Regions from separate parts of the Microbacterium luteum genome, predicted to be linked through region 2. Evidence: predicted binding sites of a transcription regulator. Region 2 holds the regulator's gene; the other holds the start of a gene.
What was found. Region 2 encodes HspR, which represses chaperone genes until heat shock. Its sites were predicted from a motif close to AAGTTGAGTCNNNNNGACTCAACTT; they were not measured.

Region 1: IM777_RS05200 (ATP-dependent Clp protease ATP-binding subunit) is a predicted target of HspR. The motif match lies at 1,781-1,805, and genes of this name have one in related genera.

Annotation. Positions count from the first base shown of each region.
Region 1 is NZ_CP063814.1:1,061,907-1,066,320, forward strand. Features, by position in the region: gene IM777_RS05185 (DoxX family protein) at 1-78, shown strand, start outside; gene IM777_RS05190 (class I SAM-dependent methyltransferase) at 82-1,185, opposite strand; gene IM777_RS05195 (DUF3817 domain-containing protein) at 1,253-1,708, shown strand; gene IM777_RS05200 (ATP-dependent Clp protease ATP-binding subunit) at 1,823-4,363, shown strand.
Region 2 is NZ_CP063814.1:3,238,540-3,242,953, forward strand. Features, by position in the region: gene IM777_RS15670 (SHOCT domain-containing protein) at 1-50, shown strand, start outside; gene IM777_RS15675 (AI-2E family transporter) at 54-1,169, opposite strand; gene IM777_RS15680 (potassium channel family protein) at 1,179-1,925, opposite strand; gene IM777_RS15685 (heat shock protein transcriptional repressor HspR) at 1,983-2,441, opposite strand; gene IM777_RS15690 (DnaJ C-terminal domain-containing protein) at 2,573-3,577, opposite strand; gene IM777_RS15695 (nucleotide exchange factor GrpE) at 3,586-4,191, opposite strand; gene dnaK (molecular chaperone DnaK) at 4,194-4,414, opposite strand, start outside.

The sequences.
Region 1 (4,414 bases), 1.3 Mb from region 2:
AAGCGTCTGGCTCGACTGTTCTTCCAGCCGGTGCTGGTCTGCTGGGCGTGGTGGTGCACGCGCGACGGCCGCGCGTGAGCATCATCGCCGGGTCGACGCGGTCAGGGTGAACTTGGCGTTGCGGGCGATCTGGCGAGTCGGGCCGACGATGCGCTCCAGCGCAGCGCGGTACCCGAGCGAAGAGTTCCACACGGTCCACAGTTCTCCGCCCGGCGCGAGCACGCGCGCGGCGTCGGCGAACATGAGCGGCGCGATCCTGTCGGTGACGGCTGCGCCCGAGTGGAACGGCGGATTGAGGGCGATGAGAGATGCCGATCGGTCGGGCTGCGCACCGAGCATGTCATCTCGCACGACCTCGACTCGACCGGCGACGCCGTTGGCGGCGACCGTGGCCTTCGCGGAGGCCACGGCGATGGCCGACTGATCGGCCGCGATCACCCGGGCATGCGGATGCCGGGTCGCCCAGGAGGCGGCCACGACCCCGGTGCCGCACGCCATGTCGATGACCGGCCGATGCGTCGGGGCGGGCAGGTGCGCCAGCAGCAGCCGGGTGCCGATGTCGATCGACGTGCCGGCGAACGCCCCGCCGAACGCGCACGCGGTGATGCCCTCGTGCGTTTCCTGCCGCGGTGTCGGATCCGCGCCGTCGTGTGGGCCTCGCGCGACGAGCACCCGGGACTTCTGTCTCGCGTGGGTGACGTCCACGCGGCCGAATCGGCGGGCGAGCACGTCGTTCATGGCGACGCTCATGTGCTTGAGGCGTCCGCCGGCGAACACCGTGACGTCGGGAGCGGCGTGGGCGGCGATGATCCCGGCGATGTCGTCGAGCTGGTCGAGCGAGCGCGGCAGGCGGAGCAGCACCACGCGGGCTCCCCGCACGAGCTCGGCCGTCAGGGCGAGAGACCGATAGGCGTGCGAGGGGGCGAGGTCGTCGGCGTTGGCGGCGAGCGCCCGCTCCCCGGTGAGCGCATCCTGGTGGACGCGGATGCCGGTGGCGCCGGCGAGTGCGGCGCCGAGGGTGAGCGCGCCGTAAGCGTCGCCGATCACGCACACGGCGCCGGATTCGGCGTTCTCGCGCGCCGCCGCGGAGTGGTCGAGGATGAGCCGGTCGGCGGCGTCGACCGCGACCAGTCCCGGGGCCTCGAGGTCGGGGCGCCGCCGCAGGCGATCGAGCTCAGGGTGCACGCTTCCACGCTAGACCGTGGCGCGTCACCCGCCCGCTTAGGGTGGAGACGACCGATCTGGAGTACTCGTGTTCCGCACACCTCTTTCCCTGTTCCGTGTCCTCGCCTTCGCCGAAGCGGTGTCCTGGACGCTCCTCATCGCAGGACTGATCCTGCGTGCGACGCTCGACCTCCCGATCGCGGTGACGATCGGCGGCGGCATCCACGGATTCGTGTTCCTCTCCTACGGCGCCACGGCCGTGCTGGTGGCGATGAACCAGCGATGGCGGATGTGGCCGACGATCGTGGCCGTCGTGAGTGCCGTCATCCCCTATGCGACCATCCCGACGGAGATCTGGCTGCACCGTGCCGGGCGTCTCGACGGCCCCTGGCGAATCGCGCCCGGCCCCGAGGCGGACCGTTGGTACGACCCGCTGATGCGGTGGTTCCTGCGGCGGCCATGGGTGCTCGCGCTGTTCCTCGTGGCGGCGGTTGCCGTCGTCTTCGCCGTTCTCCTGGTCGTCGGCCCGCCCGGAGGGAAGTGAGGCGGATCTCGGCGCCTCGGAATAGTCAGCCTCCTCCTGCGTTGAAGTTGATAAGTGATCGCTCAACTCTTAAAGTTGAGGTCGCTTGACTCATCTTTGATGCAAGGAGCGGGAATGCCCGAAGACTTCACCCCCGACGAAGGCCACAGCGCCTTCGACGAGTTCCTCGCACGCTATCTCGCGGGCGAGCGCGCCCGCGCCGAGCGATCGATCGACCTCAGTCGATTCCTCGGTGCGGCGACGCAGCAGATCCTGCAGGCCGCAGGTCGATACGCGCTCGAACGGGGCCAGCAGGAACTCGACGCGCTGCACGTTCTGCGTGTGCTCGTCGACCGTTCGCCGGCGAAAGACGCGGTCGAGCGCGTCGGCGCCGACGCGGCGGCGATCGTCCGCGCCGCGGAGGACCGGCTGCCGGCGGCCTCGCACCGAGCGCATGTCGATGGCGCGGTGATCACCCCGTCGGTGCAACGAGCGCTCTTCCACGCCTACCAGGTGGCGCGCTCGTCCGGATCGACCTATGTCGACCCCGAGCACCTGTTCTTCGCCCTCGTGCTCGCACAGGACACTCCCGCGGGGCAGATCCTCGCGCGCGCCGGCGTGACCGCGGAGTCTCTGACCCAGGAAGTTCGTGAGACCGTGTCGGGCGACGCCGAGGCGCCGGAAGACGGAATGGCATCGTCGTCGACGCCGATGCTCGACCGCTTCGGCACGGACCTCACCGCGCGGGCACGCGAAGGCGCGCTCGACCCGGTCATCGGCCGTGCCGACGAGATCGAGCAGACGGTCGAGATCCTCAGTCGTCGCACGAAGAACAACCCCGTGCTCGTCGGAGAAGCCGGCGTCGGCAAGACGGCGATCGTCGAGGGACTCGCCCTGGCGGTGGCCGCCGGCAGCGTTCCGGCGCAACTGACGGACAAACGGGTGATCGTCCTCGATCTGCCCGCGATGCTCGCCGGCACCCGCTACCGCGGAGACTTCGAGGAGCGCCTCACGCAGACGATGGATGAGATCTCCGCGCACCGCGACGAGATCGTCGTCTTCATCGACGAGGTGCACGCCGTCGTCGGCGCCGGAGGCGGCGGCGACGGCGGCATGGATGCGGGGAACATCCTGAAGCCCCGCCTCGCGCGCGGCGACCTGCACCTCATCGGCGCGACCACGCTCAAGGAGTACCGCGCGATCGAGAAGGACCCGGCGCTGGAACGTCGGTTCCAGCCCGTGCGGGTGGGCGAGCCGTCGCCCGAAGACGCGATCCGCATCCTCGAGGGGCTCGCGCCCGCGTACGAGGAGCACCACGGAATCACCTACACGCCCGACGCGCTCCGCGCCGCGGTGGAGCTCAGTGACCGCTATCTCGGCGATCGCGTGCTGCCTGACAAGGCCATCGACCTCATCGATCAGGCGGGTGCGCGCCTGCGCCTCCGTCTCGGCGCGAAGGTCGACGTCTCCGACCTCGTGACCGAGGCTGCCGCACTCGAGGCGGAGAAGAACGCCGCCGTGACCGCCGAGCAGTACGAGGAGGCGTCGGTGCTGCGCGACCGCCTCGCCGAGGTGCAGGCTGAGATCGAACGGGCGGCGCGTGAGGGCCACGACGTGTCGACGGTGGTCGACGAGCCGCAGATCGCTGCGGTCATCAGTCGTGCGACCGGCATCCCCGTGAGTCGCTTGACCGAGACGGAGCGCGAGCGCCTCGGCGCGCTGGAGAGCGAGCTGCACGAGCGCGTCATCGGACAGGATGACGCCGTCGCCGCCGTTGCCCGCGCGGTGCGACGCAACCGCACCGGCATGGGCGACGAGCGTCGACCCGTCGGGTCGTTCCTGTTCCTCGGCCCGACCGGCGTCGGCAAGACCGAGCTGGCGAAGGCGCTCGCGGAGTCGCTCTTCGATGACGACCAGGCGGTCGTGCGCTTCGACATGAGCGAGTTCGGCGAGCGTCACACCGTGTCACGTCTGGTCGGGGCCCCTCCCGGCTACGTCGGCTTCGACGAGGCCGGGCAGCTCACCGAACGCGTGCGGCGCAACCCCTACTCGGTCGTGCTGTTCGACGAGATCGAGAAGGCGCACCCCGACGTGTTCAATGTGCTGCTGCAGGTTCTCGACGACGGGCGCCTGACCGACGGTCAGGGGCGCACGGTCGACTTCCGCAACACCGTCGTCGTGATGACCTCGAACCTGGGCTCGGAGTTCCTCGCGTCGCGGGGCGGCGCGATCGGATTCCTCGCCGACGGCGGGGGAGCGACCGGGTTCGGTTCGGAGAAGGACCTGCGCGATCGGGTGATGGGCAAGCTCCGCGAGGCGATGCGACCGGAATTCCTCAACCGGATCGACGAGATCGTCCTGTTCCGCAAGCTCGAGTCCGCGCAGCTCCAGCAGATCGTGCGCGTCCTGCTGGATGCCACCGAGCGGCGGCTCGGCGCGCGGTCCGTCGCGTTCCAGATCACCGATGCCGCGGTGGCGCGGCTCGCCGAGCTCGGCTACGAGCCGGAGTACGGTGCGCGACCGCTGCGCCGGCGGATCCAGCGCGAGATCGATGACCGCATCGCCGAGCTGTTCGTCTCGGGAGACCTCGACGAGGGCGGCGCGGTGTCGGTCGACCTCGTCGAAGACGGCATCGCAGTCACGGCCCACCGGGCGCGCACGCCGCTGGCCGCCTGATCCGACGCGAGCATGCCTCATCCGGCCCCGAGGGGGAGCGGATGAGGCATG
Region 2 (4,414 bases):
TGCTCTCCGACGCCGAGTTCGCCGCCGCGAAGGCCAAGCTCCTCGGCTGAGCCTCACCGCTTCTTCTTCGTCGCGATCCCCGTCGGTGCCTCACCGGCGGGGATCGCCGCATCCACATCCCCCGACAGCCAGCGCAGCCACCGCGTGCTCGGGTCGCCCTCGAGCACGAGCGCGCGCACCAGCAGGGTGAGCGGAATGGAGAGGATGGCGCCCAGCGGCCCGATGATGAAGGTCCAGAAGATGACCGAGAAGAAGCTCAGCGTCAACGACAGGTTCACCGCGTCGCTGACGAACTTCGGCTGCACGAGCACCTGCAGGGTGACGTTCACGACGCAGTAGATCGCGATCACGACGAGCATCGTCGGCCAGCCGCCGACGACGAGGGCGAGGACCGCCGGGGGCACGAGACCGAGCACGAACCCGATGTTCGGCACGAAGTTCGTCACGAAGGCGAGGATCGCCCACACCATCGGCGCCGGGATGCCGAGCGCCCACAGCGCGAGCCCGTCGATCACGGCGACGATGAGACCGAACGCGGCGTTGACGACGTAGTAGCGGCGCACGCTGCGGTTGTAGGCCGCGAAGCGCCCGAGGGTCGGTCGGATGCCGGTGCCGAACGCCGTCTCGGCGCGCGAGTACCGCGACGCGTCGGCGGCCATGAAGATGACGTAGGCCAGCACGAAGAAGAACGCCGTGAGCACGCCGAGCACGCTGCCCCCGACCGACGACGCGATCGTCAGCAGGGTCGACGGCGAGAGCAGCGAGGCCGTCGCGGCGGCGATCTGGTCGTCGAGGCCGAGGCCGCGGAGCCACTCCACGACGGCCAGGGCGGTCCGCTGCAGATCTTCGGCGAAGTCCTGCACGAGCCGCCCGAACTGCACGCCGGCGAAGGCGAGCATGACGGCGAGCACGGCGAGGATGAGGTAGCCGAGCACGATCACGGCGGTGGTGGCCGCCCATCGCGGCCATCCCCTGCGGCGCAGCGCCGTGCCGAGCGGCTGGCAGATGATCACGATGACCGCGCCGAGCACGAGCGGCCCGACGACATCGCGGCCGATCGAGAGCCCCACGAGCACGATCACCGACGCGGCGAGTCCGATCACGATCCGCAGCGACGGCGACAGCGCCGGTGGCGCGGGTGCGGCGGGTGCGGGGGCGGGACGCTTCACGATGCCAGGCTAGGCGCTCGGCGGGCGGTCGGTGGATGCGGCGCCGTCGCCCGGCCGGCCGAGGCGGGTTCCGAGGTCGTCGATCTGGGCGGCGAGGGCGCGCACCTGCCCGCGCGTGGCGGCTTCGCCCGCGTCATCCGCACCGGCGGCGGCCCGCTCGAGCACCCACGAGGCGAAGGTGGCCGAGACGACACCGACGACGGCGATGCCGCCGGTCATGAGCAGCACCGCGATGACCCGACCCCACGCGGTGACCGGCGTGTAGTCGCCGTAGCCGACGGTGGTGATCGTGACGAACGCCCACCACAGGGCGTCGCCGAACGAGGTGATGTTCGCGTTCGGGGCGTCGCGCTCGGCTTCGAGCACCGTGAGGGCGGCGACCCAGATGAGGGTGAGGGCGGCACCCGCGCCGTAGACGGCGATGCGTGCGCGGAGGGCCGCACCGGCGGTGCGCTGCAGCACGTGGATGACGGTGAGCGCCTTGAGCAGGCGCAGCGGGCGGAGGGCGGGGATCACCACGACGCACAGGTCGAACAGGTGGGAGCGGAACCAGCGGCCCTTCGGCTTGGCGAGGGAGAGCTGCACGATGTAGTCGATCGCGAACACGACCCAGGTGGCGAACATGATCGCCCGGGCGAGGGAGAACTCGCCACCCTCGAGGTCGGCGATCACCTGCCACGAGTACGCGACGATGAAGGCGAGCGAGGCGATGATCAGCGGCCAGTTCGTGATCTGCTGCCACCGGTCCAACGTCATGCGTTCGAGCCTAGAAGCGCCGCCCGGCGTTGACCGGCAGCCTCGCCGCCCAGGCTCTCACGAGTCGGTGTCGTCGGCGGGAGGCAGGGCGCGGTGCGGACGCCACAGCACGACCTCGGTGGCGCGACGCACGCGGGTGCCGTGGCGCAGCGAGATGACCGAGCCGGTCGCGCCGGCCGCGAACACGCGCGCACCGGGGCGTCGCTCGAGCTCGCTCTTCATGCGGTCTTCGAGGTCGCGCACGCGCAGGTGCAGCTCGCGCACCCGGTTCTCCAGTTCGAGGATGCGCGCGATGGCCGGCAGACTCATGCCCTCCGCCGACATGCGCGCGACCTCTCGCAGCTGCGCGACGTGCCGCAGCGAGTAGCGGCGCGACCCGCCCTGGGTGCGGGCGGGCACGACGAGGCCGAGACGGTCGTACTGGCGCAGGGTCTGCGGATGCATCCCCGCCAGCTCCGCGGCGCCGGCGATGGCGAGGATCGGTGCGTCCTCGTCGATCTCGTCGGGGTCCACCATGTGCTCACCTCGTTCCGTTTCGTCTCCTCGCTCCGCTCGTCGCTCAACGACCGGAAAAGGTTGATCCCAAGGTACTCCGCGGCCACCGGTCACCCCCACCGGTCGTTGAGCGAGCGGAGCGAGACGAAACGCTACGTGCGCGCCTTCGCCATGAGGTCCGCGCGCGGGTTCTCCTTCGGCTCCAGCGCCTGATACGCCGCGAGCGCCTCACGGGCCGCGTCATCCAGGTGCGACGGCACCGCCACCTGCACCTCCGCCAGGAGGTCGCCGGTGCCCTTCTGCGTCTGCACGCCACGACCCTTGACCCGCAGCACGCGCCCCGACGGGGTGCCCGCCGCGACCCGCAGTCGCACCGGGTCTCCGCCGAGGGTCGGCACCTCGATCGTGGCGCCGAGGGTGGCCTCGGTGAAGGTCACCGGCACGGTCACGCGCAGGTTCAGCCCGTCTCGAGTGAACACCGGATGCGGCCGCACGGTCACCTGCACGACGATGTCGCCCGATTCCCCGCCGTCCGGCGAGGGGCGACCGCGGCCGCGCAGGCGGATCTTCTGCCCGTCGCGCACACCGGCGGGGATCTTCACCTTGAACGGCTTGCCGTCCTCACCCTGCAGGGTGATGGTCTCGCCCTTGGTGGCGGTGATGAAGTCGATGGTCGTGCGCGCGGTGACATCCGCACCGCGCGACGGACCGCCGAATCCCTGGAACCCGCCGGAGGGCTGCCCGAATCGACCGGAGCCGAAGCCGGTACCGCGACCGCCCTGCTGCTGGTTGAACATCGAGAAGATGTCGTCGAAGTCGGCGCTGCTGTAGCCGCCGCCCCCACGGCCCTGCCCGAATCTCGAGAAGACGTCCTCGAAGCCCCCACCCTGTCCGGATCCGCCAGCCGTGAAGCGCGCGCCCGAGCCCATGGCCCGGATCTGGTCGTACTCCTCGCGCTGCTCGGGATCGCTCAGCACGGCGTACGCCTCGCTGATCTCCTTGAATTTCGCTTCGGCCTTGGCATCCCCCGGGTTGGAATCGGGGTGGTAGGTGCGCGCGAGCTTTCGGTAGGTCTTCTTGAGGTCGGCGGCGCTGACCTCCTTGGAGACACCGAGGACCTTGTAGAAGTCCTTGTCGAACCAGTCCTGACTCGCCACGTGTCCTCCTACTCCGCCGGAACGGCGACGACGACCTTGGCCGGACGCAGCTCGACAGAGCCCAGGCGGTACCCGACTTCGACGACCTCGAGGATCGTCGGGGTCTCGGTGCCCGGGGTGGGTGCCTGGAAGATCGCCTCGTGGTGCTGGGGGTCGAACGCCTCGCCGGCGGCGCCGTAGGGCTCGATGCCCATGCGCTCGACGACGCCGCGCAGCTTCTCGGCGATCGCGGCGAAGGGCGTGCCCTCGTTGAGGTCGCCGTGCTTCTCCGCGCGGTCGAGGTCGTCGATCACCGGCAGCAGTCCCTTGGCGACCGAGCCCTTGGCGCGCTCGATCTCGACCTCGCGCTGCTCTTCGGTGCGACGGCGGTAGTTGGCGTACTCGGCCTGCAGGCGCTTGAGGTCTCCCAGCAGCTGCGACTCGAGGTCGGCGAGCACCTGGTCCTCGGCGTCGGCACCGGCGGCGTCTTCGGATTGCTCCGCACCGAGGATGTCGTCGACGGTCAGGGCCGGATCCTCCGGCTGAGGGTCGGAGGCCTGAGCCTCCGACCCCTCGTCGCCGGGGACCTCGTTCTCGGGGACCTCGTCGGGTCCCGGTTCGAAGTCCTTGGGCATGGTTACTTCTTCTCCTCCGAGCTGTCCTCGTCCTCGTCGACGACCTCGGCGTCGACGACATCCTCATCGGACTCCGTCGATGCCTGCTCCTCCGACGCGCCGGCGCCGGGGGCGGCCTGCTCGTTCTGCGACGACTGGTAGATCGCCTCGCCGAGCTTCTGCTGGCTCTGGTTCAGCTTGTCGAAAGCCGTCTTCACGGCCTCGTCGTCGTCGCCGGCGAGCG